3 regions of the Nonomuraea sp. bgisy101 genome follow, and region 2 is predicted to be linked to each of the others. Evidence: riboswitches for the same ligand, from Rfam matches in the RefSeq annotation. Region 2 holds a riboswitch; each other region holds the start of a gene.
What was found. A riboswitch is a leader RNA that binds a small molecule or an ion and turns the genes downstream of it on or off. The one in region 2 is predicted to bind cyclic di-AMP.
Positions count from the first base shown of each region.

Region 1: linked by a shared signal. The riboswitch ahead of AC3EO4_RS23080 (coiled-coil domain-containing protein) and the one ahead of AC3EO4_RS51050 (CHAP domain-containing protein) in region 2 are both predicted to bind cyclic di-AMP.
Region 3: linked by a shared signal. The riboswitch ahead of AC3EO4_RS01280 (C40 family peptidase) and the one ahead of AC3EO4_RS51050 (CHAP domain-containing protein) in region 2 are both predicted to bind cyclic di-AMP.

Region 1 is NZ_JBYITD010000012.1:25,917-29,182, reverse strand. Features, by position in the region: gene AC3EO4_RS23085 (cytochrome P450 family protein) at 1-1,094, opposite strand, end outside; gene AC3EO4_RS23080 (coiled-coil domain-containing protein) at 1,171-2,124, opposite strand; cyclic di-AMP (ydaO/yuaA leader) riboswitch at 2,128-2,268, opposite strand; gene galT (galactose-1-phosphate uridylyltransferase) at 2,336-3,266, opposite strand, start outside.
Region 2 is NZ_JBYITD010000053.1:29,145-32,410, reverse strand. Features, by position in the region: gene AC3EO4_RS51055 (DMT family transporter) at 1-508, shown strand, start outside; gene AC3EO4_RS51050 (CHAP domain-containing protein) at 961-1,668, opposite strand; cyclic di-AMP (ydaO/yuaA leader) riboswitch at 1,684-1,818, opposite strand; gene AC3EO4_RS51045 (tetratricopeptide repeat protein) at 1,949-2,389, shown strand; gene AC3EO4_RS51040 (Gfo/Idh/MocA family protein) at 2,370-3,266, opposite strand, start outside.
Region 3 is NZ_JBYITD010000001.1:267,405-270,670, reverse strand. Features, by position in the region: gene AC3EO4_RS01290 (M48 family metallopeptidase) at 1-553, opposite strand, end outside; gene AC3EO4_RS01285 (hypothetical protein) at 550-1,365, opposite strand; gene AC3EO4_RS01280 (C40 family peptidase) at 1,435-1,992, opposite strand; cyclic di-AMP (ydaO/yuaA leader) riboswitch at 2,015-2,157, opposite strand; gene AC3EO4_RS01275 (LysR family transcriptional regulator) at 2,501-3,266, shown strand, end outside.

The DNA.
Region 1 (3,266 bases), on a different contig from region 2:
CGGGCCAGGGCCGCTCCCAGGCAGTAGTGCAGGCCGTGTCCGAAGCCCACGTGGACCTCGCGCCTGCTGTCGGGCTCCCGGGCGATGTCGAGCCTGTCGGGGTCGCCGAACCTGCGCGGATCGCCGTTCGCGCTGACGATCAGCGCCATCACGGGCTCGCCTCGCCTGACCACCGTGCCGCCGACCTCGACGTCCTCGGCGGCGTAGCGCATGCGCGTGCCGTGGACGGGTCCGCACCAGCGCATGAGCTCATGGACGGCGCGCGGCACCAGCGACGGCTCCGCGCGGAGTCTGGCGAGCTGGTCGGGATGGGTGAGCAGGGCGGCGGCGCCGTTCCCGATCAGGTGGGCGGTGGTCTCGTGGCCCGCGAGGACGAGCGTGAGCACCATGGTGATCAGCTCGGTGTCGGTGAAGCGGTCGCCGTCCTCGTCGTGGGCTCTGATCAGCCCGGTGAGCAGGTCGTCGGCGGGCTCGGCGCGGCGACGGGGGATGAGGTCGCGGATGTACTCGACGACGCCGACGAGCGGCTCGGCGAGGGCGCCGGGCTCCATCGTCGTCATGCGAGCGCCCCAGACCCTCCACTGGGCGCGGTCGGCCTCAGGGATGCCGACGAGCTCGCAGATGACGGTGATGGGAAGCGGGTAGGCGTACTCCTCGACGAGGTCGACCACGCGGTCGGTCGGCAGCGCGTCGAGGAGCTCGGCGCTGATCTCCTCCACCCTGGGCCGCAGTTCCGTCACCCGCCTGGCGGTGAAGGCGCGCGAGACCAGCCTGCGCAGCCTGAGGTGGTCGTCGCCGTCGAGATCGAGGATCCCGTCGGTGAGGTAGCGGGCGTATTCGGGCGGGACGCCTCTGGCCTGTGTCAGCTTCTCCCGCATGTCGGTGACCTCGGCGCCGGGCACGTTGCCGGGGTCGTTGACGAAGCGGTGGTCGCTCAGCACGGACTTGACGTCGTCGTACCGGGTGACCAGCCAGATCGGGGTGTCCTGCCCGGGGAAGGAGGCGCGGAGGACGGGCGCCTCCTCCCTGAGCTGGGCGAAACCCCTGTACGGATCGGTCAGCAGGCCGGGGTCCATCAGGTTGACGGTCTTCATGAGCGCCTCTCGTGACCGGAAGGATGAATCTGGTCATCGAGTCAAACGTACGCTCGCCGCCGACCCCCTGCAAGGATCAGTTCATCGAGATGTGCACGTGGTCGTAGTGGTTGGCGGTGATGCTGCCTCGGTCGGACATCGCCCGCCAGCCGCTGCCGCTGTTGATGCGCTGCCGCCAGATCACGTACTTGATGCCCAGGCGGCTCTGGTTCTTCATCGCCCACGCGGCGACCTGGTCGCCGAGCGTCCTGTTGGCGGCCGTCGGAGTGGCGCCGCCCGAGCTCATCATGAAGTCGCAGGCGCGCCCGAGCGGATGCTCTCCGCTGCCGCCCGACCGGTAGCAGCCCACCTCGAACGGCAGCGCGAACGACTTCTTGATCGTGTCGCGCATGAGCCTGGTCCGCGGCGTGATGTTCTCCGAGCCTGTGGGCAGCTCGGGCGCCCAGCTTCCGTCGCTCTTGCGCCCCGGACCCGTCGGCACGAGGCCCTGCAGCTTCTTCTCGATGTCCTTGATCATGCCCTCGGCCTCCTTCCGGTCGTCGGCGACCTGGTCGGCCTCCGTCTTGATCCGGTCGGCGAGCGCGATCGCGTCGGTGGCGGCCTGCTTCTTGGTGTCGCGGGCCGCGGCGACGCTCTTGACCACGGCATCCTGCTCGGCGCTCATCTGCTCGAGCAGCGCGGCGGTGTTGAGGTCGGGGGTGTAGAGCAGCATCGGCAGGTCGGGGGTGCTGGCCTGGTAGCGCATCTCGGTGATCTTGGAGGCCTCGGCTTCGGCCTTGGCCAGCGTCTGCTCGGCCGTCGCCAGCCGCTTCTTCGCCGTCTTGGCGGCCTTCCGGGCCTCGGCGAGCGAGACCCGCTTGGCGTTGTAGCGCTCGATGAGCTTGTCGACCTTGGTGTTGAGCTCCTTCAACTCGGCGCGCAACGTGGGCTCGGACGGCTTGGGGGCAGCCGAGGCCGCCGTCGCGGAACCGATGATGAGGGACAGCGCGGCAAGAGCACCGCATGCGAAACGAGACGTGGGGGACGCCACGAACGATCCTCTCCGTCTGCCGGCCGGGTTAGCTGACGGGTTCGGGCGGGAGATGCGGCCCTACCACAGACGTGGATTCACCCCAGGTTCTTGGTGGGTCCCCGGCTCCCGGGCGACGCGCCCGGGATTAGGCATGTAACGGCTGTGAAAGCCGACGAAAAGGGATGTTAGTAGTAAACCAGCGGTAATGCGACCTAAATCGGACACCAAGTCAGTGATCTACCTGAGTGCGCAGAAGCCGCGCGGCCTCCTCCGGCAGCACGTCGTTGACGAACGCCCCCATCGCCGACTCCGAGCCCGCGAGGTATTTCAGCTTCTCCGGGGCTCTGCGGATGCTGAACAGCTCCATGTGGAGATAGGCCAGGTCACGACCCTGCCGCACGGGGGCCTGATGCCAGGCGGCGACGTACGGCATGACCACGCCGAACAGGCCGTCGAGCGCTCTCAGCACACGGGTGTAGACGGGACCGAAGGCGGCGCGCTCCTCCTGGGTGAGGGCGGCCAGGTCGGGCACCTGGCGGTGCGGGTAGAGGTGGACCTCGAACGGGTAGCGGGCGGCGGCCGGCACGAACGCGGTCCACAGCTCGTTGCCGGCGACCACACGCTCGCCCGCGCGCTCCGCGGCGAGCACGTCGGCGAACAGGTTCGGCCGGCCCGCCGCGGCCGCCAGGTGCCGGCGGGTGCGCGGGGTCACGTACGGGTAGGCGTAGATCTGGCCGTGGGGGTGGGCCAGCGTGATGCCGATCTCGGCGCCCCTGTTCTCGAAGCAGAACACCTGCTCCACACCGGGGATCGCCGACAGCTCGGCCGTGCGGTCGGCCCATGCCTCCATGACCAGCTCCACCTGCTCGTCGGAGAGGGCGGAGAAGGAGGAGTCGTGGTCGGAGGTGAAGCAGACCACCTCGCAGCGCCCGACGCCAGGGCGCACCTCGCTCAGGCCGCCTGGATCGGTGTAGGAGCCCAGGTTGGTGGAGAAGCTGGGGAACCTGTTCTCGAAGACGACCACGTCGTAGTCCGGCGCGGGGATCTCGGTCGGCATCCCGGGCCTGGTCGGGCACAGCGGGCACTCGTTGGCCGGAGGCAGGAAGGTGCGGGTCTGCCGGTGGCCCGCCATCGCCACCCACTCCTCGGTGAGCGGGTCG
Region 2 (3,266 bases):
CGGCCTGCTGGCCGCCGTGGGCGCCGTCCTCCTGTGGACCTGGTACGGGCTGGCCAACGCGCGCTTCCTGAGCCGCCACCCCGAGGTGCCGGGCGGGGGCTGGTCCACGGTGATCGGCCTCGGCACGGGGGTCGTCACGCTGGCCGGCCTTCCTGTGGCCGCGCTGTCGGGCGAACTGTCGCCCGATTCCGGCCCGTCCGGGGAGAGTCCGGACCTGGCCGCGTTCGTCGTCGCCGTGCTCGTGCTGGGTGTCGTGGTGTCGTGGGCGGCCACGGGCCTGTGGAACGTCGCCTCGGCCCGGCTGTCGCCCACGGCCGCGGGCATGCTCATCAACGTCGAGACCGTGGCCGGGTTCGCCTACGTCTACGCGGCACGCGGCACATGGCCGCCGCTCGGCCAGGTCGTCGGGTTCGCCCTGATCCTCATCGGCGTGCTCAGGGTCGTCCGGCTGCCCACCACAGGGGGAAGACCGGCTGAGACCCGGTTCGGCCGCGCCGTTTTCCTCTGACGCGATGTCCTCTGGCGTGACGTTCCTCTGGCTCGACGGTCCTTTGACTCGACGCTCGTGAGCGCCGGGACGCCTGGATCGGCGACGCGGTGGCCGCGACGGACGCGGCGCGCCGCTGGACCGCATCGAAAGGGGTTCGACGGAGGGGGGACCTGGCCGGAGACGCCGGTCAGGGGCAGCCGGAGACGGGAGGGGAAGGTGTCCTGGACCCGCCGCGACCGGACGCGTGTCGTCGGGGGGGAAGGCCGGGGGAGGACACGGCACGTGCGGTGGGGGGAGGGGGCCCGCCGCTGGAAAGCGGGAGAGCCGAGGCGCCCCGCGTGGCGAGGGCCCTGACGGCGGCCGCCCCGGGTCCCGTGGTGGGCCCCCGTTACCAGGAGACGTGCCCGATGAGTCGTGGTTCGATCATCGGGCCGACCTGGCAACAGGGCCGGGGGAGTGCGGCGGAATCGTCAGCCCGAGTAGGTGGGGTAGCCGTAGCCGACGACCTGCGACGTGGGACGGACGCGCTGCTCGACGACGCCGTTGCCGGTGTTGCCCTCGATCGTGGAGATCGTGCCGTCGCCGTTGCCCTTCTCGACGAAACCGACGTGGTTGATGTCGTCGAGGCTCTTGCTGCCGCTCCAGGAGAAGAAGACGACCGCTCCGGGCTTGGGGGTCTGGCCCCAGCGCTTGTTGGCCTTGAACCACTTGGCGTGAGCCACGGTGTAGGCGTCCCAGCCGACCTGCGGACGGGCGCCGGTCTGCTCGCCGACCCAGGAGACGAACATCGCGCACCACGCGGCGTTGGCGTAGGCGGTGACGCTGCCGCCGTCCCTGGCGACGGTCTCCCTGGCGCGCTGCGAGTTGACGTACCAGTTCTGGAACTTGGTGCCGCCGCCCGCGGCGTTCTCCTTGATACCGATCTGCTTCTTGGCCTCGGCCAGAACCGCGGCAGCGCTCGGCATGGCCTTCGTCTGAGCCTTGCCGGCGGCGCTGACCCTGGCCGCGTCCTCCTTGGGCGCGCCTGCGAGGGCGGCTACCCGGGGGCTGTCGGCAAGCGGGAGCTTGTCGGCCTGAGCGATCTGGGTGGGTACGAGCGCGCCGGCGATGACGACTGCGCCCAGCGCGGCATGCGCGTAGTTGAGCTTGGGGGCACGGCTACGGCTGTGCTTTGCCATGTGAAGGGGAACTCCTTGCTAGCTTCCTGCCGCTTACCGGGTTAGCTGACGGGTTCGGACGCGAAGCTGCCCTACGGCACGATGTGCCGATTCACCCCAGAGAGATTGGGTCCCCGGTTCCGCGTGGTGCGGATTCAGCGGTCACAGGTGAACCTGTGATGATTGCAATGTCTGGCAATGTCCGGATTGCCCGGTTTATGCCTTGAGTGAGCCTAAGGTAATACATGAGGCAAGTAGCTTACAAATTGATAAAGGTCCGTCGATCATCTACGGTCAGGACATGTCGCCACAGGACCTGTTCAACAGGGGGCTGCGGGAAGACGGACACCGTCCGGACGAAGCCCGGCGATGGTATCTCCTGGCGATCGAATCGGGTCATCCCGCGGCCGCCCAGCGGGCGGCCTTCAACCTGGCGCTGATCGAGGACGAGAGCGGCCATCTCGACGAGGCTCGCCACTGGTACGGCAGGGCCGCCACACCCAGGGCGCAGTTCAACCTCGGCGTCCTGGAGGACTGCTGCGGCAACACCGAGGTCGCGCGCCGGTGGTACACCAAGGCTGTCGAATCGGGCCACCCGGAAGCGGCCCCGCGCGCCATGTTCAACCTGGGCCTGCTCGAGGACAGGGAGGGCAGGCCGGAGCGGGCCCGGGCCCACTTCCTCATGGCCGCGGGGTCGGGGCACGAGGAGGCCGCCGCCCGCGCTAGCGAGCGCCTAGCCTGATCCGCGCGTCCTCCAGCATCCGCATCATCGCCAGGCTCTCCTCCAACGGCATGATCGCGCTCTCCGTCCTGCCCTCGGCCAGTGCCAGCCGTACCTCGCGCACCTCTTCGGCGTAGCCGTTCATGGCCGGGTCAAGGACGAGTTCCTCGGGCTCGACGCCGGGCCCTGAGAGCAGGATCCGCTGCGGCGCCCAGAACGGCGCGGCGATGTCGGCCCGCAGCTCCGTCCCGACCACGGTCGCGGTGTTGGCCAGCGGGCTGAGCAGGGACGTGTCGAGCAGCGCCCGCGCCCCGCCCTCGTAGGTCAGCAGCGCCCCCACCTCGGCGTCGACGCCCGAGGGACCGAGCGATCCTGTGAGATGCGTCTCAGCCGGCTCGCCGAGCAGCAGCTGCGCCAGCCCGAACGGGTAGATCCCCAGGTCCAGCAGGACTCCGCCGCCCAGCGCGGGATCCCACAGCCGATGCCGCTCCTCGTACGGCATGACGAACCCGAACGACGCCTGCACAGAGCGCAGCGCCCCGAACCGCTCCTCGGTCAGCAGCCCTCTGATCAGCGGGTTGAAGCGCATCCACATCGCTTCCATGAGGAACACGCCAGCCTGCCTGGCCAGGTCCACCATCCGCTCGGCGTCGGCCAGGCTCGCCGTGAGAGGTTTCTCACACAGCACGGCCTTGCCCGCCGCGATGGCCGCCTCGGCCACCTCCAGGTGCTGGGCGTGCGGGGTGGCCACATAGACCACGTCCACCGCCGGGTCCTGGCACAGCTGCGCGTAGGAGCCGTAGGCCGACTCGGCCCCCAGCGTCGCCGCCAGCTCGGCGGCCCTGCCCTGGTCGCGGGAGCCCACGGCGGCGACCCGCATGCCGGGCTCCGCGGCGAT
Region 3 (3,266 bases), on a different contig from region 2:
CCACCGTCAGCACGAACGCTCCGGCGGCCGCGGGCACCCACCACCGCTTGAAGCGCCTGGCCAGGCCGACGATCGCCAGCACCATGACGGACAGCAGCACGACGCGCACGCCGATGGACTTCAACCTGTCGCCCGTCCAGCTCCCCCAGTTCTGGGTGGAGAGCCCGAAGGCGCGCAGCTCGGTCTCGAACCACATGCCGAGCGGCCAGCGCAGCAGCTCGACGACGGCGGTCAGCACGACGACACCGAGGACGACCCGCAGCCACCACGGCCCTCTGAGCCTGCCGAGCAGGCGCGCGCCGAGTGGCGTGGCCACGAGCAGTCCCGCGAACACGACGGTCAGCCCGAGTGACAGGTAGGCCGGCACGCTGGTGGCCGCGTCGAAGGCTCGGGCTCGGGCGATCTCGGCGGCGGTGAAGTCCCGCGCGGGATCGGGCGGTACGGAGGGCGCACCCCGCAGGAGGTCCCACGGCGTGGTGAACGCCACGACCGCGAGGATCGCCGCCCCGAGCACCACCAGCGCGATGCCCGCCTGCCGGTCCAGCCGCCTCATCCGTTTCCCTTCGCGCCGGTCAGCTCGTCCCGGACATACTCCCGCCAACGTGTGACGAGCGCGCGGACCGACAGGCCCAGCGGCTCCAGCGCGTGGTCGAGATCCTGTCCGGCAGCCCGATGGTAGAGGTCGACGAGCGCATGCTCGCCGTACACGGTGGCGACCAGCCGGCAGGCCAGCCACGCCTCCTGGTAGACCTGCGCGAGTCGCGGCGAGCCCGGCGCGAAGTCGGCGTCGGCGGGCAGCGCGGAAGGGAGCAGTCCCGCGCGCGCCTCGGCCGCCAGCTCCGCCGCCGCCACCCGCGTGGGGAGGCCCGAGCGCAGGTAGCCGACGTAGTCGGCGAAGCCCTCCCGCAGCCACACGGGCCGTCCTTCGGTGCCGGCGGCCACGTGGGTGAGCTCGTGGGCGAGGACGACGTCGCGGCCGACGGGCGTCAGCCGCGCGAACGCGCCGGGCAGGACGATCACCCGTCCCTGCGAGGCCAGCGCGGCCAGTCCTTCCACGGCTCCCGTGCCCGCGAGCGCGGCGGCCTCCGCGGAGGTCCTGGGCACCAGCACCAACGGCCGTACGGCGCGCCGCAGGACGGCGGAGACGGTGAGCGCGGCCGCGTCGGCTCTGGAGGCGAGGTCGCGGAGGAGCGCGGCCTCGGTGTCGTGGCCCACGACGAGCGAGCGCGTGCCGTACGCCACGGTGACGCCGGCCGCCCACAGCCCTCTGGCCTCGGGCGGCAGCCGACGCCCCGCCGACCCCGCCACCGTGCAGATCGCGGGGCAGGCCAGCGCGGCCGCCAGCAGCGTTCTGCGGGTCACCACGGCTGCGATGCTAGCCCGGACAGGCCAGAACCCCGTCCGAGGGGGGTGGACGGGGTTCTGGACGTCCGGCTAGGCGCCGGGGCGGACCGCGCCGGCGAAGGAGGCCTTGCGCCAGCCGCTGAGCTTCTCGATCCGCACGGTCTTGCCTGTGCTCGGCGAGTGGATCATCCGGCCGTGGCCGACGAACATGCCCACGTGGCCTTTCCCGCGGAAGAACATCAGGTCACCTGGCTTGAGGTTGCTCCATGTGACCTTCTTCCTGATGCGCGAGTACTGGCTGTACGTCACGCGCGGGATCTTGATGCCGGCCTTGGCCCAGGCGTACTGGACCAGTCCTGAGCAGTCGAAGGCACCCGGTCCCGTGCCGCCGAAGCGATACGGGTCGCCGACCTGCTTCTTCGCCATGGCGACGGCCTTGGCGGCCTTCACCTTCTGCCGAGCGGCCTTGGTCTGCTGCTTCGCCTTGGACGTCGACGCCGCGGCCGTCTGCGCGGTGCTCACCGTCTTCAGGGTGCTCACCGCCTCAGCGGTCACGGTCGCCTGTGCCGTGGGTGCGTGGAGGACGACTCCTCCCATCGCCGCCACGACGCCGCTCAGGGCAAGGCAGGACAGACGGGTTTTCTTCAAGGGGGTAGACAGAACGTCTCCTCGGGACTTCCACGAATGCCTACCGGGTTAGCTGACGGGTTCGGGCGTGGAAGTCGCCCTTCCGGCCCGAAGGCCGGATTCACCCCAGGTACGTGGGTCCCCGGCTCCGTGCTCCATGCCGCACGGATTCGGCAGGTCGACCGCGCACGCCTCTCAGCGGCCTCGGCGCGGCGACCAGCGGATCTTTTGCGCGCACACCGGCCACTTCGCGGGCCGGTGGACGTTGCCGGCGCCATGGCTTGGTCGCCGCGATGCGAGAAGGTACCTGGATGCCCAACGGCAGGCAAAGCCGAAGTAAAGATGTCAAGATCACCGACCGGCACTTGTCAGGACCGGATCCGCTGCTCCACAGAGCCCTTCGTCGGGCGAAAGTGACCCTTGTCACACTTGTACCGATGACGACTTGTCAGGTCCCATTTGTCACATATGTCACACCAGTAACATGAGCCGGAAGCGAGAGCTTACGCCCTACCCATAAGCTCTCGGCATGCTTGATACGTGGTCGCTTCGCGTGCTGCTGGAGGTCGGACGGCGCGGCTCCTTCTCGGGAGCGGCCGAGGCCCTGTCGATGACCCAGCCGGCCGTCTCGAGACAGATCGCCACCCTCGAACGCCGCACCGGCGTCACGCTCTTCCACCGCCGTCCGAGAGGCGTCCAGCCCACCGAGGCGGGCCTGGCGGCCATCGAGCAGGCCGAGGCCGTGCTCAACGGGATGAGCCTGTTCGAGACCAGGTTGCGGGCCTTCACCACGGCCGAGGCCGGCACGGTCAGGGTCGCGGCCTTCCCCAGCGCGGCCACCTGGTTCGTCCCCGAGAGCTTCCGCCGTTTCGCCGCTGCCCGCCCCGCCGTCGAACTCTCCCTCACCGTCGGCGGGGAGGGCTTGATGGAAGGCGCGATCGACGTCGACCTGCGCACCTCATGGGACGCCGCTCCCGAACCCGGGCTCGAGGTGCTCGACCTGTTCGAGGACGAGCTGCTGGTCGCCCTGCCCGCCGAGCACCCGCTGGCGGCGGCCGAGCGCGTACGGCTGGCCGACCTGGCCGACGAGCCGTGGATCGACGGCACCCACCCCGACTGCCTGGGCCCCATCGCGGAGCTGGCGGCCGCGATGGGCCGCGCGCCGAGGATCAGCCACCTGTGCGACGACTGGAACGGCCGCCAGGGTCTGGTGGCGGCTGGGGTCGGGGCGATGCTCTACCCGTCGATCGCGGGCAGGGCCGTACGCGCCGACATCAGGCTGGTGGAGCCCTCGC